DNA from 3 places in the Polaromonas sp. DSP2-3-2b2 genome. Region 1 is predicted to be linked to each of the others. Evidence: predicted binding sites of a transcription regulator. Region 1 holds the regulator's gene; each other region holds the start of a gene.

Region 1 (7,689 bases):
CATGGTGGTTTCGCGAAACACCCTTCCGCCGCCAGACGTGGTGCTGAAGCTGGAGCAAAATTCACTGCTTGGCGAGGTGCTGGCCAGCGGGTTGCGGGCCCTTGGCGCCAATCCCCGAATCAGCGAAGCCGATCTCCGCTCCACGCTGGAAGGCGCGGGACGGCAGGCGGCGCACAAGCTGGAGCGTTACCTGGCCGCGCTGGCCACCATTGCGTCGGCAGCGCCCTTGCTCGGCCTGCTGGGCACGGTGATAGGCATGATCGAGATTTTTGGCGCCCAGTCCGGCAACGCCAGCAACGCTGGCGGCGGGAACCCGGCGCAGCTTGCACAAGGAATATCAATCGCGCTGTACAACACCGCCTTCGGCCTCATGGTGGCCATTCCGGCGCTGATCTTCTGGCGCTATTTCCGTGCCCGGGTGGATGGCTACCTGCTGTCGATGGAATTGGCGGCAGAGCAGTTCGTTCGCCATCTGAACCGATTGCGCAAATGAACTTTCGGCCGCATGCACGCCCCGAGCCGGAAATCAACCTGATTCCGTTCATCGATGTGCTGCTGGTGGTGCTCATCTTTTTGATGCTGTCTACCACCTACAGCAAATTCACCGAGCTTCAGGTCAAACTCCCAGCCGCCGACGCCGAGCAACTGCGCGACTATCCGAAAGAAGTCATCGTTGCCGTCAGCAGCGACGGCCGATACATGGTCAACAAAACCATGGTCGATGGCCGTGGAATCGAGCCGCTGGGCGCGGCGCTCACCCAGGCCGCCAAGGCCGGGAAGGACAGCGTCATCATCATCAGCGCGGATGCTGCTGCCACGCACCAGGCCGTGATCACCGTGATGGAAGCCGCGCGGCGCCAGGGGCTAACGCAGATCACCTTCGCCACCCAGGGCACGGCTCCGTCAGGCGCCAGGTAAGCCTACGGGCCTTGACCTTCCGGTACGACATGGCAGCGGCGTGAAAAATATCCTTACAGGCGCCTGGCGCAGGCGTGGCTGGCTGGCATGCCTGCTCTGGCCGGTGGCGCAGGTTCACGGCCTGCTCGTCAGATTACGCCGGGTACTGTACCGGCGCGGCATTCTTTGGTCCAAGCGCTTTGACGTGCCGGTCATCGTGGTGGGCAATGTCGTGGTGGGCGGCGCCGGCAAGACACCGCTGGTAATAGCACTGGTCAGGCATTTCCAGGCACAGGGTTTGCGTGTCGGCGTGGTGTCTCGCGGCTACGGGCGTGCCGGCCGGCAAAGCCTTGAAGTCAGGCCGAACACCCCGATTTATGAGTCTGGTGACGAGCCTGCGCTTATCCAGCGGGCGACAGGTGCTCCTATTTTTGTAGCAAACAGGCGAACCGATGCCTTGCGCGATTTGCTAGCGGCTTACCCGGCGACCTCCGCTGTCGTGTGCGACGACGGCCTGCAGCACTATGCCTTGCAGCGCGACATCGAAATTGCCGTGTTCGATGACAAAGGCGCAGGAAACGGCTGGCTGCTGCCCGCCGGACCGCTGCGCGAGCCGTGGCCCGGTCGCTTGGGCGAAGGCATCGACCTGGTCCTGCACACCGGCCAGAAGGCCGCGTTTGCAGGCTACGTCTCCCGGCGCCAACTGGCCGACCATGCGGTGGCGGCCGATGGCAGCCGGCTGGCATTGACATCATTGAAGCATCAGCCCCTGGTGGCGCTTGCGGGCATCGCCAATCCCGTGGCGTTCTTCAACATGCTCACGGCGCGCGGGCTGACGCTTGAAAAAACTCTTACTTTTCCCGATCATCATGACTTCAAAAAGGGCGACCTGGATGCGCTTTCAGACCGAACCGTTTTATGCACGGAAAAGGATGCGGTCAAGCTTTTCGCCCTGCCAGCCCCGCCCGGGTTGAAACTGCTGGCAGTCCCGCTCGAATTTCTGCCCGAGCCAGCGTTCTTCGACGCGCTGGATACGCTGCTGACGCCCCTGCTTTCTCAATTACCATCAAGCCATGGACACCAAACTTATTGAATTGCTGGTCTGCCCCGTGACCAAGGGTCATCTTGAATACGACCGCGAAAAGCATGAACTCGTTTCGCGCAGCGCCCGCCTGGCGTATCCGGTGCGTGATGGCATCCCGGTCATGCTGGAAAACGAGGCGCGGCCGCTGACCGACGAAGAGCTTGACCTGTAAGCAGGCATGAGCTTCACCGTCCTGATACCGGCGCGCCTGGCGTCCACCCGCCTTCCCAACAAGCCACTGGCAGACATCAATGGCCTGCCCATGGTCGTGCGCGTGGCGCAGCGCGCCCTGCAAAGCAGTGCGCTGCAGACCGTCGTTGCTGCTGACAGCGTGGAAATCATTGATCAATGCAAGGCTTTCGGCATCCAGGCGGTACTCACCCGTGTCGACCACCCGAGCGGCAGCGATCGGCTTGCCGAAGCCTGCGATGTGCTGGGACTGGCGGACGACGATATCGTGGTCAACGTGCAGGGCGACGAGCCGCTGATTGACCCAGCCCTGGTCGATGCGGTGGCCCGCCTGCTTCATAGCCGTCCCGATTGCGCTATGGGAACAGCCGCTCACTTTATCGATGAACTGGCTGATTTTTTAAATCCCAACGTCGTCAAGGTGGTACTGGACACACAGCAGACGGCCCTGTACTTCAGCCGTGCGCCAATTCCTGCTGCGCGCGACCTGGCCGGCCAGGCATGGTGGGAGCAAGGCGGGTTTCCTAGGCCGCTGCGTCACGTTGGAATCTATGCCTACCGGGTCGGATTTTTGCGCCGGTTTCCCCAGTTACCCCAAGCGCCCATGGAGCAGCTTGAGTCGCTCGAACAGTTGCGTGCCTTGTGGCATGGCTACCGGATAGCCGTTCACATCACCGATCAGGCGCCGGGCACTGGAGTGGACACGCCTGAAGACCTGGAGCGTGTCCGGCGTCTGACAGCTTAAAAGCTGTATCTGGCGGCGTCTGTGTAAGCTGCCGTCAGGAATGTGCATGCTATCCTCGACCGGAAAATAGTCCGGCTGCGGCCAATGCCAAAAACCGGACAAGACGCAAAGCGAAAGTGGGCCCATCGGCCCGTCAAATTTCCAGTTTGGCTTGCAGAATTCATAATAATCCGAGGACCTTCATGAGACTTATTTTGTTGGGCGCGCCTGGCGCGGGCAAAGGCACACAAGCCACGTTCATTTGCCAAAAATACGGCATTCCGCAAATTTCCACTGGCGACATGCTTCGCGCTGCGGTCAAGGCAGGAACCTCGCTGGGCATTGAGGCCAAAAAAGTCATGGATGCAGGCAGCCTGGTCAGCGATGACCTGATCATCAACCTGGTCAAAGAACGCATTGCCCAGCCCGATTGCGCGCAGGGTTTCCTGTTCGACGGCTTCCCCCGCACCATTCCACAGGCCGATGCGATGAAGGCTGCCGGCGTGAAGATTGATTACGTGCTGGAAATAGACGTGCCGTTTGAAGCCATCATCGAGCGCATGGGCGGACGCCGTTCGCACAGCGTGTCGGGCCGCACCTACCATGTCAAATACAACCCGCCCCAGATCGAGGGCCGTGACGACCTGACTGGCGAGCTGCTGATCCAGCGTGAAGACGACAAGGAAGAAACCGTCGCCAAGCGGCTTGAGGTGTACAGCGCCCAGACTCGCCCGCTGGTGGCCTATTACTCCAACTGGGCAGAAGCCGCACCCGACGAAGCGCCAAAATACCGCGCCATCAGCGGTACGGGCAGTGTTGAAGAGATCACCGAAAGAGCCATCAAAGCGCTGGCGGACTGAACAGGTTCAAAAGCCGGCCCAAGCCATCCCCCCGGGATGGCTTTTTTTATGCCTGCCTGGCAGCTGAAAACTGCGCGTCTTTAGCGACCAAATCAAGCATCAGCGCAATCCTCGCTTTGACCGGACTGAGCCCCTGCGAATCGGCGATCGTATTGCCCGGCAACGGCAAAACACGGCCATCAGGGCAACGCGTCGAACGAACGACCCGCACGCCGGCGGCCTGGGCATTGAGCAAACCGGCTTGCAGGTCCCCATGGATCGTGCCGTTGCCCGTGCCGGCCACCACCAGCCCCCGCACCCCCTGATCGACCAGTGCCTGAACCATGAGCGCGCTCGCGCCAGCGTAACTCATGACAATCTCGACACGGGGCCAGATTGCTATGTTTTCAATAGCTATAGACGCAATACCAGCATGCGGAATAGGCCAATTTCTTAACAATCTAAGCTTGCATTCCTCAACATAGCCGACGGGACCGGCATCGCCGGAACTGAAAGCGTCGAGCTTGTATGGATGCACTTTTTGCACATCAAGCGCACTGTGTATCGTTCCGGCGCAGACGGCCACGACACCGCAGGCCCCTGGATGCCGGGCGACCGCCACGGCATCCATCACGTTTTGCGGGCCATCGGGCGCCAGCGCGGTGGCAGGACGCATGGCGCAGGTAAGTACCACCGGCTTGGTCGGTTGGCATGCCGATTGCAGAAAATAAGCCGTCTCCTCCAGCGTGTCGGTGCCGTGCGTGATGACAATGCCCTGGACATCGTCATCCGCAAGAAAATGGCGCACGCGGGCCGCGAGTTGCGCCCACACGTCAAAGCTCATGTCCTTGCTGTCGATCTGACTCACCTGTTCACTGACGATCAAGCCGCTTCCGGCCAGTCCAGGAATGGCTGCAAGCAGTTGGTCAATTCCCACCTGTGCAGCCGTGTAGCCAATGTTGTCAGCGGCATGGGCAGCCTTCCCGGCAATGGTTCCGCCGGTTCCCAAAATGACCAGTTTGCGACGCTTCATAAGATGTGGTTGCTTTTTAATAAAAGCTGTATGAAAATACAGCTACTGGCTATTCATACAGACCTGTTGAATTTTCCCATTGCGCTGATTTCAGGCATGTCCCGTTTTAATCCAAGGTCAAAGCTTATGCGCACTTTCAATGATTTTTCCGCTTTGCCTGCTGACAGACCCAAGCTAACCGCCCGACAGGCACAAATCCTGGAATTAATCCAGAATGCCATCGCCCTGACAGGCGCTCCTCCCACGAGGGCAGAAATCGCGGCCCAGCTCGGTTTTCGTTCGCCTAACGCAGCCGAAGAGCATTTGAAGGCGCTCGCCAAAAAAGGCGCCATCGAACTCATCAGTGGCACTTCGCGAGGCATTCGACTTCGAACCGATGCCCTGCGGGCCTTGAACGAGTCGCGGATGGACCCGTTTGTCATGCCGCCCGAGCGGCTTGCCCAGCTGGCCCTGCCACTTGTCGGCCGCGTGGCAGCGGGTAGCCCGATCCTTGCGCAGGAACATATTGAACATATCTACCATTTCGAAAGTTCTCTGTTTGATCAGAAGCCCGATTACCTGCTCAAGGTGCGTGGCATGAGCATGCGCGATGCGGGCATCATGGACGGTGACTTGCTGGCCGTGAAGCAGACCAGGGAAGCCCAAAATGGACAGATCGTGGTCGCCCGGCTCGGCGACGAGGTCACCGTCAAACGCTTTCACCGCAACAAGCACCTGATCGAACTGCTGTCCGAAAATCCCGACTTCAAGCCTATCGTGGTCCAGCCCGGCGAACCCTTCGAGCTTGAAGGCCTGGCCGTCGGGTTGATTCGCGGCAGGCTGTCGATTTAATCCTGCCGGACTTCCTGCGCCTCCTGCTCGCGTTGCTGCTACCCGGTATCGGCAGCAAAACTGCCTCCCTTTGAAAACGATCCGCCTTTCTATTGGCAGACCCTGCCACGCCTGTGTCCAAACTTTATCAACTGGAGTTCTTTATGAGAATCATCAGCTTTTCACATGCCCCCATGCAAGCCTTCTGGACGGCACCGGTTCAGGCGCTGGCGCCATGGATCACCCGGATCAGGCACTCTTTTGGGCACAGCGCAGCTTCATCCATCACTCAGCGCTCGGCCGGGGCAGCACCATCGTCTTTTCTGCCTTGCACCGCCACTGCAAGCAATGACGCCATTTTTGACATACCCCCTGAAATGGCCGAGCCGCCCCGTCTAGCGGTGTCACCGGAACCGGCCCGCAGCACACTGCGCGTCGTGCGCGAATCCGACGCAGCCATCAGGCCCGATTGCGCAGGACGCATGGTCATTTCAGGGCGAATGGCCGACGTCTGTGCGGAACTAGATCGCATGGCCTTGCAAGCAGCAGCCAATATGGCCGATTGATGATTTTTCCAGCACCAGGCAAAAACGCCTGGCAACTGCAATGAAGCAGAACCAGGCTGCCAGCCCCAGCACCTTGAACCTTGACGTGAACAGGAAGCGTCCTATTCAGAGTACGAGCCGCTGATCTTCAAAAAAACAGGAATCTTGAAGGCACAATATCTGCATGAATATTGTGATTCTTGATGATTACCAAGACGCGGTGCGAAAGCTCGCTTGCGCCTCCAGGCTTGAAGCCTATCCGGCCAAGGTCTACACCAACACCGTCAAGGGCGCGGGCCAGTTGTCGGTCCGGCTGAAAGACGCAGACGTGATCGTGCTGATCCGCGAGCGCACGCACCTGACACGCCAGCTGATTGAAAAACTGCCCAAGCTCAAGCTCGTCGTGCAGACTGGCCGGATCGGCAGCCATGTGGATGTGGCCGCCTGCACGGAGCGCGGCATTGCGGTGGCCGAAGGCACAGGCTCACCGGTTGCACCGGCGGAACTGACCTGGGCGCTGGTCATGGCGGCCATGCGCCGGGTTCCGCAGTATGTCTCGCATCTCAAGCACGGCGCGTGGCAGCAGTCGGGGCTGAAATCGGCGTCCATGCCGCCAAATTTTGGCCTCGGAACCGTGCTCAAGGGCAAGACGCTGGGCATCTGGAGCTACGGCAAGACAGGCCAGCTCGTGGCCGGCTACGGCCGGGCGTTTGGCATGCGGGTGATCATCTGGGGCAGCCCGGCATCGCGCGAGCGCGCCCAGGCCGACGGATTTGAACTCGCGCCCAGCAAAATCGAGCTGTTCAAACAATGCGACGTGCTCAGCCTGCACCTGCGGCTTGGAGAAGAAACCACCGGCATCGTCACGCTGGAAGACATGTCGCACATGAAACCGAGCGCGCTGCTGGTCAACACATCGCGCGCCGAGCTGATTGAGTCCGAAGCGCTGATTGCTGCACTCAACCGGGGCCGTCCGGGCATGGCGGCGATCGACGTGTTTGAATCCGAACCCATCCTTCAGGGGCATGCCCTTTTGCGGCTGGAAAACTGCATCTGCACGCCGCACATTGGCTATGTCGAGCAGGACAGCTACGAGATGTACTTTGGCGCAGCCTTTGACAATGTCATCAATTTCATCAAGGGCACGCCGACGAATATCGTCAATCCAGGCGCGCTGCAGGTCAGGCGCTAGCCCCCTGCATTGCCACGCCCGGCGTACAACTTTTTTTCCTGGCCAGCGAGTTCACCATGCAAGCAACTTTTTATCAAACAGTCGGCATCGTGGGCACAGGCGCCATGGGACGAGGCATTGCCCAGATTGCCGCGCAGGCCGGCAGCACGGTCAGACTGATGGATGCGCAGCCGGGCGCCGCGCAGAAAGCGCGCGAGGCGCTGTGCAGCCAGTGGGACCGCATGACCGAAAAAGGACGCATCAGCGCCGACACCGCCGAGGGCCACAAAGCCAGGGTCCAGGTCGCGGACACGCTCGCTGACCTGTCCGATTGCGATCTGGTGATTGAAGCCATCGTCGAGCGGCTGGACATCAAGAAAGCGCTGTTCGCCCAGCT
Region 2 (7,689 bases), on a different contig from region 1:
CGCGTCGAGCCACTGGCGCCATTCCCAGTCGCGCGTCGCGGCGAAATGGTCGACAAAGGCATCGCCCAGCCAGTCGCGGGCAATGCTTGATTGCTGGAAGATGCGGTTGGTTTCGATCAGCGTGCGCGGCGCGCGGGCGATGTGCTCGGCGCCAGCGTTGCTGCCGCTGATGGGCGGCGTGGTGAGCTTCAGGCCTTTTTCCACGCCGTCGAGCCCGGCGGCAATCACCGCCGCCATCGCCAGGTAGGGATTCACGTCGGCGCCGGGGCAGCGCGTTTCCAGCCGCGTCGCCTTGGGGCTGCCGGCAATCACGCGAAAGCTGGCGGTGCGGTTGTCCAGGCCCCAGGTCGGCTTGACCGGCGCCCAGAAACCATCGACCAGCCGCTTGTAGCTGTTGATGGTCGGCCAGAGCATCGGGCCGAAGTCCATCATGCAGGCGACCTGGCCGGCGACGTAGCTTTCAAACAGCCGGCTCATCTGGCGCGGGCTGCTGGCGTCGTAAAAAAGGTTGTTCTTGCCGTCGGACAGGCTTTGGTGGATGTGGCCGCTGCAGCCGGGCAGGCCTTGGCGCGGCTTGGCCATGAAGCTGGGCATGATGCCAAAGCGCGCGCCGATTTCCTTGGCGCCGGTCTTGAACAGGATGGCCCGGTCGGCCTGGGCCAAGGCTTCGCTAAAGCCGATGGCCGCTTCCAGCACGCCGGGGCCGGTTTCGGTGTGCAGGCCCTCGATCGGGATGCCGAAGGCCAGCATCTCGTCCATCAGCGCCTTGAAGAATTCGCGGTTGCGGTTCATGCGCAGCAGCGAATAACCGAACATGCCGGGCGTCAGCGGTTCCGGGTTCACGCCTTTCTTGGCAGCCCAGCTTTGCGGCGTTTCCAGAAAATTGAACCACTCGAATTCCATGCCGGTCATGACCGAAAAGCCCATTTTTTCAGCCCGCTTGAGCACCCGCTTGAGCGTCTGGCGCGGGCAGACCGCATGCGCCGAGCCGTCGGCATTGACGAATTCGCCCAGGAAAAACGCCATGCCGTCGTCCCACGGCACCTGGCGGAAAGTGTCTAGGTCCAGCCGCGCCAGCGCATCGGGAAAGCCGTGCTGCCAGCCGGTGACGGCGGTGTTGTCGTAGCAGCTATCCGTCATGTCCCAGCCCAGCACCACGTCGCAAAAACCAAAGCCGCCCTTCGGATGCGGTTCGGCCACGCTGAAGAACTTGTCCTTGTGCAGCAGCTTGCCGCGCAGCACGCCGTCGATGTCGCTCACCGCCACTTTCACCTTGCTGGCGCCCGAGGCTTTGACCGCCTCCACGGCCGGATGAAGTGTGTTCTCCACTGCGGCTGTCGCCATGCTGAACTCCTTGCGGTGGGTCCGGTGTGCTGGTGCGCCAGGGGGTTGCGCGGCCTGGGCGGAATCAGCTTTCGCCCAGGCAAACCAAGCTGAAATTTTGCGCCTGTCTGTGCCTGGCGGGTATAGGACGAACGCCCGATGTTGCGCGGCTGCCACGCTTGGCCGGCTTGCGCATCCAGCGCGGGCCAGTGCACTAAGTTTGCTATGTAAAAAATAGCTGACTACGCCCGTATATATTGCGCAATACGCTGTTTTGATGAGTTTTTTATGCTGACCCGGCCCGAGTCAAGCCATGCCGACAAAGCGCAGCGTCACGCGCGTGCCCGGCGAATCCGGATAGCCGGGCAGGTTGGCGTCCTCGACCGTGATCGACGCGCCGTGCTGCTGCGCGATTTCCTGCACGATGGCCAGGCCCAGGCCCGAGCCGTCCACATTCGTGCCCAGCGCGCGGTAAAAAGGCTGGAACACCAGTTCGCGCTCCGACTCCGGAATGCCCGGCCCCGAGTCCTCGATGATCAACACCAGGATGCCGCTGAAGCGGTCCACCATCAGCCGCACCGTGACATGGCCGCCCGCCGGCGTGTAGTTGATGGCGTTGTCCACCAGGTTGCGCACCAGCTCGCCGAGCAGCGTCGGGTTGCCTTGCAGGTGCGTGGCCGGCTCGCCGGCATCCGGGCCGTCATAGCCCAGGTCGATGCGTTTTTCCAGCGCGCGCGGCACCGAATCGGCCATGATGCTTGACACGATCTTGACCAGGTCCACGCGCTGCCTGGCCAGCGCCCGGCCGGTGGTCTCGGCGCGCGCCAGCGCCAGCAACTGGTTGACGGTGTGGGTCGCGCGAATGCTGGCCGCGCCGATGTGCCGCAGCGAATTCTTCAACTGGTCGGCATCGGTTTCGCGCTGCGCCAGGTCGGCCTGCATGCGCAGCCCGGCCAGCGGCGTCTTGAGCTGGTGCGCGGCGTCGGCCAGGAAGCGCTTCTGCGTGGACAGCGACACCTTGAGCCGGCTCAGCAGGTCGTTGACCGAATCGACCAGCGGCACCACTTCCTCGGGCACGCCGCTTTCATCGAGCGGACTCATGTCGTCGGGTTTGCGGGCGCGGATGCGCTTTTCCAGCTGCGCCAGCGGCTTGATGCCGCGCACCAGCGCCAGCCACACCAGCAGCACCGCCAGCGGCAGCGTGACGAACTGCGGCACCATGGTGCCCTTGACGATCTCGGTGGCCAGCGTCTTGCGCTTTTCCAGCGTTTCGGCGACCTGCACCAGCACCGGCATGCTCGCCGGCGTGGTGCTTTTCACCTCCACCTTGATCCAGGTGTAGGCCACGCGAACGTCCTCGCCCAGGATCACGTCCTCGCGCAGCCGCACTTCGCCGTCGCCGGCTTTTTCCTCGTCCGGCGGCGCGGGCATGGCGTGCTCGCCGCTCAGGTATTCGCCGTGTGTGCCCATGACCTGGTAGTAGATCAGGTCGGTGTCGTCGGCCCGCAAAATCTCGCGCGCCGGCGCCGTCAGGTTGAACTGGACCTGGTTGTTTTTGACCACCAGCAGCTTGGCCAGGGCCTGCACGTTGTATTCCAGCGCCCGGTCGAAGGGCTTGCCAGCGATGTTCTGCGCCACCAGCCAGGTCAGCACCAGGCTGATCGGCCATAGCAGCAGCAGCGGCGTGAGCATCCAGTCAAGGATTTCGCCGAACAGGCTGCGCCGCTCGCGCTGAAAGAGTCTCATGGCCCCCACGCTCCCCACTGCGTGTGGTTCGCGGCCCCCCGAGGGGACGCTGCGCCTGCAGCCCGGCAAAGCCGGTTCTGCGGCCCTTGCTGGAGGATGCGGGAACAGCCCAGCTCTGCGACCGTGATCTTCCTATTTGCCCTCAGCGATGGCATGCCTAACCAGGAATCTTTTCTAGGCAGTAACCCAATCCGCGCACGGTGGCGATGCGCACCGGACCTTTTTCGATTTTCTTGCGCAGCCGGTGGATGTACACCTCGATGGCGTTGTTGCTGACTTCCTCGCCCCATTCGCACAGGCGTTCGACCAGCTGGTCCTTGCTGACCAGGCGACCGACGCGCTGCAGCAGCACTTCGAGCAGGCCAAGCTCACGCGCTGAAAGCTCGATCATCTGGCCGTCAATCGTTGCCACCCGGCCGGCCTGGTCATAGACCAGCGGGCCGTGCTTGATGGTGCTGCTGGCCCCGCCCATGCCGCGCCGCACCAGCGCGCGCACCCGCGCTTCAAGCTCCTGCAGCGAAAACGGCTTGGCCATGTAGTCGTCGGCGCCGTAGTCCAGCCCCTTGACGCGCTCTTCCACGCTGTCGGCCGCCGTCAAGATCAGCACCGGCAACACCGAGCCGCGCGCGCGCAGGCGCTTGAGCACCTCCAACCCGTGCATTTTCGGCAGGCCCAGGTCCAGGATCAGCAGGTCGAATTCGGTGTTGGTCAGCAGCGCGGCGTCGGCTTCCGTGCCGCTGGCCACATGGTCCGCCGCAGCGCCGGACGCGCGCAGGGTACGCAGCAAGCCGTCGGCCAGAACCTGGTCATCTTCGGCAATGAGAATACGCATGGACTTTTCTCCCTGAAATCAGCCGCATCAAGACGTGCGGAATGAAAGCTATTTTCTCTTCGGATTTTAGGCTTCGGGCAGGGGTAATTACGGGGTTCAGGCACAGATTGGCGCGGTCATGTTGAGGATGAGCTTGCAGATGCGTCTGGTCCGCTCAGGGACCGGCATAGGCCTCCAGTCCAAGCGCCACCACGGTCGCCACATCGTCGCCCACCGCCTGCCGGAATTCGTCCTCGGCCTGCACCACGGCTCCGCGAAAAGCCTCCAGCCAGGCCAGGCCGGATTCGGTGAACACCACGCGCCGGGCGCGCCGGTCGTGCGGGTCGGCTTCGCGCCTGACGATGCCCCAGGCTTCGCACTGGTCGACCAGGTCGCCCATGGCCTGCTTGCTCATGCCGGCACTCAGCGCCAGATCGGTCAGGCGCGAGCCGCCCACGGCCAGATGCCGCGTGATGTGGATGTGCGCGGCCCCGACCTGGTCGCGCGCCGCCAGGTTGGACAGCGCCAGCGGCACGTCGATGCTGCCGGCCATGAGCTGCAGCACGCGCGCGTCAAAATGGCGCAGCGCCTCGCCCATCAGCCGGCCCAGGTGCGTCAGCCGCCAAGTGGTGTCATAGCCCGCATGGGCGCTTGAAATCGTCGTTTCCTGCATGCGGCCATGCTACTTGATCCAGCGGTATTTCATCAGGCAAACTGACTAAAAACAGGGTTTACTTTGATCTATGTTGCCCATAAAGTACTGTTCATGCACCCAGTACTGCAATAAAGAGCAGTCTGAAACTATTGGTGAAAAGTGCGTGCAAAACTTTTTACCCCATTGATTCTTAAGGAGATTTTTCATGGACGCACCGATCAAGACCGCTCCCGGCCTGAACACCGAAAAAGCCAAGGCGCTGGCCGCCGCACTGGCGCAGATTGAAAAGCAGTTCGGCAAGGGCACCATCATGAAGCTGGGCGCTGGCGAGGTGATTGAAGACATCCAGGTCGTGTCCACCGGCTCGCTGGGCCTGGACATTGCCCTGGGCGTCGGCGGCCTGCCGCGCGGCCGGGTGGTCGAAATCTATGGCCCCGAGTCGTCGGGCAAGACCACGCTGACGCTGCAGGTGATTGCCGAAATGCAAAAAATCGGCGGCACCTGCGCCTTCGTCGATGCCGAGCATGCGCTGGACATCCAGTACGCGCAAAAGCTCGGCGTCAACCTGCAGGAGTTGCTGATCTCGCAGCCCGACACCGGCGAGCAGGCGCTGGAAATCGTCGATTCGCTGACGCGTTCCGGCGCGGTCGACCTGATCGTCATCGACTCGGTCGCGGCGCTCACGCCCAAGGCCGAGTTAGAGGGCGAAATGGGCGACTCGCTGCCCGGCCTGCAGGCGCGGCTGATGAGCCAGGCGCTGCGCAAGCTGACCGCCACCATCAAGAAAGCCAACTGCATGGTGATCTTCATCAACCAGATCCGTATGAAGATCGGCGTGATGTTCGGCAGCCCCGAAACCACCACCGGCGGCAATGCGCTGAAGTTCTACGCCTCGGTGCGTCTCGACATCCGGCGCATCGGCTCGATCAAGAAGGGCGACGAGGTCATCGGCAACGAAACGCGCGTCAAGGTGGTGAAGAACAAGGTCGCCTCGCCGTTCAAGACCGCCGAGTTCGACATCCTGTACGGCGAAGGCATCAGCCGCCTGGGTGAGGTGCTCGACCTGGGCGTGGCCGGCCATATCGTCGAGAAAGCCGGCGCCTGGTACGCCTACAAGGGCGAGAAAATCGGCCAGGGTCGCGACAACTCGCGCGAATTCCTGAAGGAAAACCCGGCGCTGGCCATTGAGATCGAGAACAAGGTGCGCGAATCGCTGGGCATTCCCTTGCTGCAAGCCGCGCAGGGCAGCGCCGCGCCCGAGAAAGCCGCCAAGCCCGAGAAAGTCGAGAAAACTGAAAAGCCCTTGAAGGCGATGGCCGACAAAGCGCTGCCGGCGCCCTTGCCGCCGGTGGCCCCGATCGCGCCTTGATCCGGATTTATATGAAAAATCGGGCTTTTGCGCAGTGTCCGTATGCGTGGGCAGCTATTGAAAGCATAGCTGATTTGAGTTGCGGAATGCCTGCCTGCGCGGGAGTTGCGCGATGAGTGAAGCCAAACCCGCCGCCCGCGCGGGCTTTGGCCTGTCGCTCAAGGGCCGCGCCCTGCGCCTGCTGGCCGCCAGAGAGCATTCGCGCACCGAGCTGGAGCGCAAGCTCAAAGACCATGAGGAAACGCCGGGCCAGCTGGCGCAGGTGCTCGATGATCTGCAGGCCAAGGATTTCATCAACGAGGCGCGGGTGGTCGAGTCGGTCATCCACCGGCGCGCCGCGCGCTTTGGCGCTTCGCGCATCAAGTTCGAGTTGCTGAACAAGGGGCTGGGCGCCGAGGCGGTGGCCGAGGCGGTGAACCGACTCAAAAGTAGCGAACTCGAACGCGCCCGCGAGATCTGGTGCAAGAAGTTTGACGGGCCGGCAGTTGATGCCGCCGGGCGCGCCAAACAGATGCGGTTTTTAGCCGCCCGGGGCTTTGGCGGCGACGTGATCCGCCGCGTCGTGACGCACACGGACGCCGACGAGGACTGATCTGCCCCTCAATTCAGAAATTCAGAAATTCAGAAGAAAAGCCTGCCAGCGCAATGGATACGAGCGCAAGCAGCTATCTATTAAATAGCAGCCAAGAGCGCCCGGTGCGGGCGCACAGCCGGTCGCTTACGGCTGGCTCGGCGGGGGCGGAATCAGCACAAACTTGCCGACATGGGTTTTTTCCAGAAATGCCCGCTGCGCCTGCGCGATCTGCGCCAGCGCAAAGCTTTGCGCCACCAGCGGCCGCAGCTCGCCGCGCTCGATGTAGGCCACCAGGTTGGCAAACACCGGCTCGTCCCAGGCGGTGCAGCCCAGCAGCGAGAGGTTCTTCAGGTACAGCGTGCGCAGGTCCAGCGTCACCAGCGGGCCGGCAATCGCGCCCGACGAGACATAACGGCCGCCGGCTTTGAGCACCTTGAGCATGCCGCCAAACGCCGACCCGGCGACGTTGTCCACCACCAGGTCCACAGAGTTTTCGCCGAGGCAGGCCACCAGGTCGTCATCGCGCGCCACCACGCGGTCGGCGCCCAGCGACTTCACGTGTTCCATTTTTGATTTCCCCGCGATGGCCGTGACGATGGCGCCGCGCCGCCTGGCCAGCTGCACCACGGCCGAGCCGACGCCGCCCGACGCGCCGGCAACCACGACCTGCTCGCCCGCGCGCAAATTGGCCCGGTGCAGCATGTTTTCAGCGGTGCCGTAGGCGCACGGGATGGTGGCCAGCTCGGCATCGCTCCAGTCGCTGCGGACCGCAAACACCTCGCTGGCGGGCACCTTGACGAACTGCGCAAAAGCGCCGTCAAAGTCCGAGCCCATCCAGATGTTGTCCAAAGAGCCGAAGCCCGCAGGCCGAATGCTGGGGCGCACCAGCACGCGCTGGCCGATCAGGCGCGCGTCGCCGCCCGGCGCCACGGCCACCACGCGGCCGCAGCAGTCGGTGCCCTGGATGAAGGGAAACGGCGTGGGCTGGCCCCAGCCGCCGTCGGGCGTCGGGCTGGCCGCGTTGGCATCCCTTGCTGCTGCCGCGTCTTGCGTGGCCGTGGTGACGGCAGCCGAGTACCAGCTCAGGCGGGTGTTGATGTCGGTGTTGTTCACGCTGGACGCCAGCACCTGCAGCAAGACCTCGCCCGGCCCCGGCACGGGAACCGGCACGTCCCGGTAGACCAGCTGCTCGTAGCCGCCGTGGCCGGTCG
Region 3 (7,689 bases), on a different contig from region 1:
AGATCCATGGTTTTTTTAATCAGTCAGTAAGAAGTCAAGCATTGGAATGGGGCGCGAAGCAGCAACGGGTGCCCGCGAAGGCAAGGCGAAGGAGCGCACGGGGCGGATTGATTTGAAAACGGAATCGAGCAGCATTTTCCGGCTCATCGCGCGCCGCAACAAAAGTAACGAAACGCTCATTGTGGCGGATGAATGGCGAAAGTCAGGCGCGAGGCCTTTGCCGCCCGGTTTCAGGACACCCTCGGAACCGCGAAAAAATCCGGGTCCTATTCGCGTGCCAAGTCAGTGCGCGGCAGCGGATGTGTCGCATCGCCCAGCGTCGGCAGACCGGTGCGCCCGGTGCGTGGGCCTTTCAGCTCCACATGCACCCGGCCGGTTGGTGCCTTGAACCCGGGAGGCGTCAGGCCGCCGTAGAGCTGCATGACGGTCTTCACGTAGTTCTGGGTTTCGGGGTAGTTGGGAATCCGGTTGCCCGCCCGCTGCACCGCGCCTTCGCCGGCGTTGTAGGCGGCCAGCGCCAGTTCCAGCCGGCCCGGAAACATCTTGATCAGATCAGCCAGGTAACGGGCGCCGGCCCTGATGTTGGTTTTCGGATCGGTCAGCTTTTTTTCAATCGAGCCGTCCTTGCCTGCGGTGACGCCGTAGCGCTCGGCGGTCGGCGGTATCAGCTGCATCAGGCCCACGGCACCCTTGGGCGACACCGCAAAGGTGTTGAAGCCGGACTCGGTGGCGATCAGGGCCTTGAGCAGCGAATAGTCGATGCCATGCTTGGTCGATGCTTCGCGCAGCAAAGGGCTGGCCGCCTTATAGCCTGGCGAGCGGTCGAAAAAAGCCGCCATCCGGGGGGAAAGCATGACCGCGCCCGTCGCGCCGGCCACGGCAGGCACGGCGACCAGTTCCAGGCTGCTCTCCTGCGCCTTGCGGGGCACGTCCATCAGGCGGTAGGGTTCGACGTTGTCGCGCAGAAAAAGCTCGTAGCGGTCGTCAAGGCGGCTGGAGGCGAAATGCGGGATGCGGTCCTCGTCCACATAACCCCAGATGTCGGCCCGTGCCGGTGTGGTGTGCATGGCCAGCAGCACCAGCGTGGCCAGGATTCCCGCGCGCCTTTGCGGCGTTTTCCAGAACTGCCGGCCCTTGGCGGTTGTCGCGGTGGATGATGGGCGTAGTGGGTCAGTAATCATCAAATATCGATATCCACAGCATCTCCATGCAGTTCCATCAACTCCCTGCGCGCTGCGGCCTCTCCCTTGCCCATCAGTTTAGTGATCAGGCTTTCGGTCTGCAAGAAATCCTGGTTACCCAGCTGCACCGGCAACAGGCGCCGGGTGTCGGGGTTGAGCGTGGTGTCCCAGAGCTGCTCGGCACTCATTTCGCCCAGGCCTTTGAAGCGGCTGATGCTCCAGGCGTTTTCACGCACGCCGTCCTTGCGCAGCTTGTCCAGAATGGCGGTCAGCTCACCCGCGTCCAGCGCATACACCTTGGACGCCGGCTTCTTGCCGCGCGCCGGCGCATCAACGCGGAACAAAGGCGGGCGGGCGACATACACATGGCCGGCGTCGATCAGTTTAGGGAAATGGCGGAAAAACAGCGTCAGCAGCAGCACCTGGATGTGCGAGCCGTCCACGTCCGCATCGCTAAGGATACAGACCTTGCCGTAGCGCAGGCCGCTCAGGTCCGGCGTGTCGTTCGGCCCGTGCGGATCAACACCAATGGCGACGGCAATGTCGTGAATTTCGGTGTTGGCGAACAGCCGGTCACGGTCTACTTCCCAGGTGTTCAGCACCTTTCCGCGCAGCGGCAACACGGCCTGGCTTTCCTTGTCGCGGCCCATCTTGGCGCTTCCGCCGGCCGAGTCGCCCTCGACCAGGAACACCTCGTTGTGCGCCAGGTCCTTGCTTTCGCAGTCGGTCAGCTTGCCAGGCAGCACGGCCACGCCCGAGCCCTTGCGTTTTTCGACCTTCTGGCCGGCCTTCTGGCGGGTTTGGGCAGCCTTGATGGCAAGCTCGGCCAGTTTCTTGCCGTAATCAACGTGCTGGTTCAGCCATAACTCCAGCGACGGGCGCACGAAGCTGGACACCAGCCGCACCGCGTCGCGCGAATTGAGCCGTTCCTTGATCTGGCCCTGGAACTGCGGATCGAGCACCTTCGCGCTCAGCACGTAGCTGGCTCTGGCAAACACGTCTTCGGGCAGCAATTTCACGCCCTTGGGCAGCAGCGAATGCAGTTCGATGAAGCTCTTCACCGCCGTGAACAGGCCGTCGCGCAGCCCGCTTTCGTGCGTGCCGCCGGCGCTGGTCGGGATCAGGTTGACATAGCTTTCGCGGACCGGCGCACCGTCCTCGGTGAAGGCTACGGCCCAGCTGGCGCCCTCGCCTTCGGCAAAGGTTTCGTGCTGTGCATCGGCAAAGCCTTCGTTTTCGAACATCGGAATCACCAGGTCGGCGCTGAGCGTCTGCATCAGGTAGTCGCGCAGGCCGCCCTTGAAGACCCAGGTCTGCACGTCCTTCGTTTTCTCGTTCGTCAGCGTCACCGTCACGCCGGGCATCAGCACCGCCTTGCTGCGCAGCAGGTGCGTCAGCTCGGCCATCGGCAGCGCCGGCGACTCGAAGTATTTGGCGTCGGGCCAGGCGCGCACCGTGGTGCCGGTCTTGCGGTCGCCGTTTTCGCTTTTGCGCACCACCAGCGGCTCGATCACGTCGCCACCCGAAAAAGCCAGGCTCGCCGCCTTGCCTTCGCGATACGACGTGACTTCGAGCCGGGTGGACAGCGCATTGGTCACGCTCACGCCGACGCCGTGCAGGCCGCCCGAAAAGCTGTAGGCGCCGCCCTTGCCCTTGTCGAATTTGCCGCCGGCATGCAGCCGGGTAAAAACCAGCTCGACCACCGGCGCTTTTTCTTCCGGGTGCAGGCCGAACGGAATGCCGCGCCCGTCGTCCTCGATCGTCACCGAGCCGTCGATGTGCAGCGTGACCTTGATCTTCTTGCCGTGCCCGGCGAGTGCCTCGTCGGCGGCGTTGTCGAGCACTTCCTGGATGATGTGCAGCGGGTTGTCGGTGCGGGTGTACATGCCCGGGCGCTGCTTGACGGGCTCCAGGCCCTTCAAAACGCGGATCGAACTTTCGGAATATGCAGGGGAAGCGGTGATGTTTTTATCGGCCATGGCAGTTCAAGTGTTGCCTGAATTGTAGACCGTGGCAGCCAAGTAAACTGTACAAACATACAGCCTTCAAGGCCAGCCATTTCCTCAAGCAAATGATTGGCGAATCACCTTTTGCGCAGGCGACTGCCTTTGGAGAACATTTTCGTTAAAGTCCGTACATGACTTCCAGCGCCCTTTCGTCCCCCCCAAAACTGTCGATGTTCCAGGTCCTGGCCTGTGGCGCGGCCATTGTCACGCTGTCGATGGGCATCCGGCATGGCTTTGGCTTGTGGCTGCAGCCCATCACGCAGGCGCAAGGCTGGACGCGCGAAACCTTTGCCTTTGCGATTGCGGTGCAGAACCTGTCCTGGGGCGTCTTCGGGATTTTTGCCGGCATGGTGGCCGACCGTTTCGGCGCGTTCCGGGTGATCGCCGGCGGCGCCGTGCTCTATGCGCTGGGCCTGGTCGGCATGGCGCTGTCACCGACCGGCCTGCTGTTCACGCTGACGGCTGGCGTGCTGATTGGCGCGGCGCAGGCGGGAACGACGTATGCGGTGATCTACGGCGTGATCGGCCGGAACATTTCGGCCGACAAGCGCTCATGGGCCATGGGCGTGGCGGCGGCGGCGGGGTCCTTCGGCCAGTTCCTGATGGTGCCGACCGAAGGTTTCCTAATCAGCACGCTGGGCTGGCAGACCGCGCTCCTGGTGCTGGGCGGCGCCGTGCTGCTGATCGTGCCGATGGCGCTAGGCCTGCGAGAAAAAAGCTTTGCCGGCGGCGCTCCGGTCAAGCGCGACCAGAGCATCGGCCAGGCGCTGCGCGAGGCGCTCAAGTACCCGAGCTTTCAGATGCTGATGGCGGGCTACTTTGTCTGCGGCTTTCAGGTCGTCTTCATTGGCGTGCACATGCCCAGCTACCTCAAGGACAAGGGCCTGTCGCCGCAGGTGGCCGGCTACGCGCTGGCGCTGATCGGCCTGTTCAACGTGTTCGGCACCTACGCGGCGGGAGTGCTGGGCCAGCGCATCGCCAAGCGGAAGATTCTTGCGACGATCTATTTCTCGCGCGCGGTCGTGATTGCCGTGTTTCTGGCTGCGCCGCTGAGCCCGGCCAGCGTTTACATCTTTTCCAGCCTGATGGGCCTGCTGTGGCTGTCAACGATTCCGCCGACCAACGCGGTGGTGGCGCAGATCTTCGGCATCCAGCACATGTCCATGCTCAGCGGCTTCATCTTCTTCAGCCACCAGATCGGCTCGTTCATGGGCGTGTGGCTGGGCGGCTTCCTGTATGACCGCACCGGCAGCTACGACATCGTCTGGTACATCGCGATTGCGCTGGGCGTGCTGGCCGCGTTGGTGAACCTGCCGGTGCGCGAAACACCGATTCACCGCAGCAGCCCCGGCGGCTTGCCGCAGGGCGCCTGAGATGCTGCAGAAAACCCTGCTGTGGAGCCTTGCCACCCTGGCATCGCTGGGCGTGTTTTCCCTGTACATGCGGCCCGAGTTCCTGGTCACGCTGGCCGACCAGGTCTGGTCGTGCTTTTAGGTCCTCTTCTTCAAATTTCAAGCATTTTAGGCCTCCTGCGCAATCAGGACGTGCGTGGACAGCTATATAAATGATAGTAAATAAACCTGCTTTTGACGGACATCATGCGGACGCGGCAGCGCCTTCAGCCTGGGTGCAGCGCTGGTCGCACCTGGTCAAGCCGGGCGGCGTGGTGCTCGACGTCGCCTGCGGACATGGCCGCCATGCGCGCTGGTTTCATGAACGAAATCACCCTTTGGCGCTGGTGGACCGGGCGCAGGCAGCTATTGATTCCATAGCAATTCCAGCCCCGGCCTGCGAAGCCGTGGTGGCCGACATTGAAAATGGGCCCTGGCCCTTCGCGGGCCGCCAGTTCGATGCGGTGGTGGTCACCAACTACCTGTGGCGACCGCTGATGCCGACGCTGCTGGACAGCCTGGCGCCTGGCGGCGTGCTGATTTACGAAACCTTTGCGCAAGGCAATGAAACTGTGGGCAAGCCCTCGCGGCCTGACTTTTTGCTGCGCCCCGGCGAGCTGCTGGACACCTGCCGCATGCTGCGCATCGTTGCCTTCGAAGACGGCTTTCTCGAAGAGCCCGAAGGAAAATCGCCGCGTTTCGTCCAGCGCATTGCTGCCGTCCGTGAAGCGGCGAGTGCGGCGCGTTCAGGCGATGCGCTGCCGGTGACAGCGTCCGACCCGCCCAGATACACCCTGCGTTGAGCTCTGGGTAGAATGCGCATTTGGCTTTTTGGTCCGGCCTTCAACGCCTTGAAGCCTCTCCATCACTCCAGCCATGACGTTACAAGCACGACATGAACCCCATTACTGGCAGTATTGTTGCTCTGGCAACCCCCTTGCATGAAGACGGCAGCGTGGACTACGCCACGCTGCGCAAACTTGTTGACTGGCACATTGCAGAGGGCACCGACTGCATCGGCGTGGTCGGCACCACTGGCGAATCGCCCACGGTGAACGTCGAGGAGCATTGCGAGATCATCCGCGTTTCGGTCGAGCAGGCTGCCAAGCGGGTGCCGATCATGGCCGGCTGCGGCGCCAATTCCACCGCAGAAGCCATCGAACTCGCCAAATTCGCCAAACAGGTCGGCGCCGACTGCCAGCTGCAGGTGGTTCCCTATTACAACAAGCCGACGCAGCAGGGCCAGTTCCTGCACTTCAAGGCGATTGCCGAAGCCGTGGGCGACCTGCCGCTGGTGCTCTACAACGTGCCCGGACGAACCGTCGCCGACATGGCGCATGCCACGGTGCTGCGCCTGGCCGAAGTGCCCGGCATTGTCGGCATCAAGGAAGCCACCGGCAACATCGAGCGCGCCCAGTGGCTGATCAAGGAAGTGCCCCAGGGCTTTGCCGTGTATTCGGGCGACGACCCAACGGCCGTGGCCTTGATGCTCTGCGGCGGCCAGGGCAACATCAGCGTAACGGCCAATGTCGCGCCCCGGCTCATGCACGAGCTGTGCGTAGCGGCCCTTGCCGGCGATGTCAAGCGCGCCATGGAACTGCAGTTCGGCCTGATGCTGCTGCACCGCAACCTGTTCGTCGAAGCCAATCCGATCCCGGTCAAATGGGCCATGGCCCGTATGGGACTGTGTGGCCCCACGCTGCGCCTGCCCATGACGCCGCTTGAACCCGCCAACGAAGCCGCCGTCGAAAACGCCTTGCGCGCTTGCGGCCTGATCTGATTTTTAAGGGAACCCCACGTGAAGACATTGCCGAAATCCATCCAGCGCCCTGCCCTGCGCAAAGCCCGCAGCGCGGCCGCCCTTTCCGCACTGGTGGCCGCCAGCCTGCTGGCAGGCTGCTCCACGCTCCGGGATACCATGGAAGGCGAGCGCGTCGATTACAAATCGAGCGGCACCAAGGGCCCTTCGCTCGATGTGCCGCCCGACCTGACCCAGCTCAGCCGTGACACCCGCTACGTGGTGCCCGGCACGGCCGTCAGTGCCAGCAGCTACCAAGCTGCGCAGCCGGCGCAGACCGTCACCACGGCGGCCGCTGCGGTCGGCGATGTGCGCATCGAGCGCGCCGGCAACCAGCGCTGGCTGGTGGTCAACCGCCCGGCCGACAAGCTCTGGACGCCGGTGCGCGATTTCTGGCTGGAAAGCGGATTCCTCTTGGCGCAGGACCAGGAAAACCTCGGCATCATGGAAACCGACTACGCCGAAAACCGCGCCAAGTTGCCGCAGGACTTCATCCGCAATGCCCTGGGCAAGGTTTTCGACAGCCTGTACTCCACCGGCGAGCGCGACAAGTTCCGCACCCGCCTGGAACGCCGGCCTGACGGCGGAACCGAGATCTACATCAGCCACCGCGGCATGGAAGAAGTCGTGACTGGCGCCAAAGCCGGCAACACCAGCGGCGACGGCACGGTCTGGCAGCCCCGCGCGACCGATCCCGAACTCGAAGCCGAGTTCCTGCGCCGCCTGATGGTCAAGCTGGGCGTGACGCAGGAGCAGTCCAAGGCACTGATTGCCGCAGGCGCCACGGCGCAGACATCGCGCTTAGCCATGGTCAACAACCTGCCCGTGGTGCAGATCGACGAAGGCTTCGAGCGCGCTTGGCGGCGGGTCGGCCTGGCGCTGGACCGCACCGGTTTTACCGTTGAAGACCGCGACCGCAGCCAGGGCACCTACTTCGTGCGTTATGTCGAGCCGACCGCCAACAAGGGCGAACCGGGCTTTTTCAGCAAGCTCTTCAGCGGTTCGGCTGCGGCCGTCATGCCGCTGAAATACCGCATATCGGTTAAGAGCGAAGGTGAAAAGAGCACGGTTTCGGTCCTCAATGCCCAGGGAACGCCCGAATCGTCGGCTAATGCCCAGCGCATTGTCCAGGTGATTGCCGACGACCTGAAGTAAGCACCGAAGCGGCGGACCAGCCAACAGTTGATCGGCAGTGTTGCGATTCAGGAGCCTGGGCAGTGGTAGCGGCGGCAATGCTACCTTGGTGGAAGCCGGTGGCCTGTTGCCCTTTCGCCTGCTGGTGGACTGCGGCCTGGGCATCCGGCAACTCGGGG

Evidence for each region. Region 1 encodes LexA, which represses DNA repair genes until DNA is damaged. Its sites were predicted from a motif close to ACTGTATNNNNATACAGT; they were not measured.
Region 2: recA (recombinase RecA) is a predicted target of LexA. The motif match lies at 4,640-4,657, and genes of this name have one in related genera.
Region 3: ACP7AD_RS05910 (DNA topoisomerase IV subunit B) is a predicted target of LexA. The motif match lies at 3,207-3,224, and genes of this name have one in related genera.

What each region holds. Positions count from the first base shown of each region.
Region 1 is NZ_JAFCTH010000008.1:32,698-40,386, forward strand. It holds gene ACP7AD_RS08875 (MotA/TolQ/ExbB proton channel family protein) at 1-493, shown strand, start outside; gene ACP7AD_RS08880 (ExbD/TolR family protein) at 490-918, shown strand; gene lpxK (tetraacyldisaccharide 4'-kinase) at 959-1,990, shown strand; gene ACP7AD_RS08890 (Trm112 family protein) at 1,971-2,153, shown strand; gene kdsB (3-deoxy-manno-octulosonate cytidylyltransferase) at 2,160-2,915, shown strand; gene adk (adenylate kinase) at 3,098-3,754, shown strand; gene ACP7AD_RS08905 (asparaginase) at 3,801-4,766, opposite strand; gene lexA (transcriptional repressor LexA) at 4,893-5,597, shown strand; gene ACP7AD_RS08915 (hypothetical protein) at 5,741-6,142, shown strand; gene ACP7AD_RS08920 (D-2-hydroxyacid dehydrogenase family protein) at 6,306-7,313, shown strand; gene ACP7AD_RS08925 (3-hydroxyacyl-CoA dehydrogenase) at 7,370-7,689, shown strand, end outside.
Region 2 is NZ_JAFCTH010000015.1:55,246-62,934, reverse strand. It holds gene ACP7AD_RS13275 (glutamine synthetase family protein) at 1-1,344, opposite strand, end outside; gene ACP7AD_RS13270 (sensor histidine kinase N-terminal domain-containing protein) at 1,630-3,069, opposite strand; gene ACP7AD_RS13265 (response regulator) at 3,227-3,901, opposite strand; gene ACP7AD_RS13260 (MarR family winged helix-turn-helix transcriptional regulator) at 4,056-4,553, opposite strand; gene recA (recombinase RecA) at 4,741-5,904, shown strand; gene recX (recombination regulator RecX) at 6,017-6,496, shown strand; gene ACP7AD_RS13245 (alcohol dehydrogenase family protein) at 6,623-7,689, opposite strand, start outside.
Region 3 is NZ_JAFCTH010000004.1:163,273-170,961, reverse strand. It holds gene parC (DNA topoisomerase IV subunit A) at 1-8, opposite strand, end outside; gene ACP7AD_RS05915 (lytic transglycosylase domain-containing protein) at 267-1,181, opposite strand; gene ACP7AD_RS05910 (DNA topoisomerase IV subunit B) at 1,181-3,160, opposite strand; gene ACP7AD_RS05905 (MFS transporter) at 3,319-4,560, shown strand; gene ACP7AD_RS05900 (class I SAM-dependent methyltransferase) at 4,752-5,381, shown strand; gene dapA (4-hydroxy-tetrahydrodipicolinate synthase) at 5,474-6,358, shown strand; gene bamC (outer membrane protein assembly factor BamC) at 6,377-7,531, shown strand; gene ACP7AD_RS05885 (MBL fold metallo-hydrolase) at 7,569-7,689, shown strand, end outside.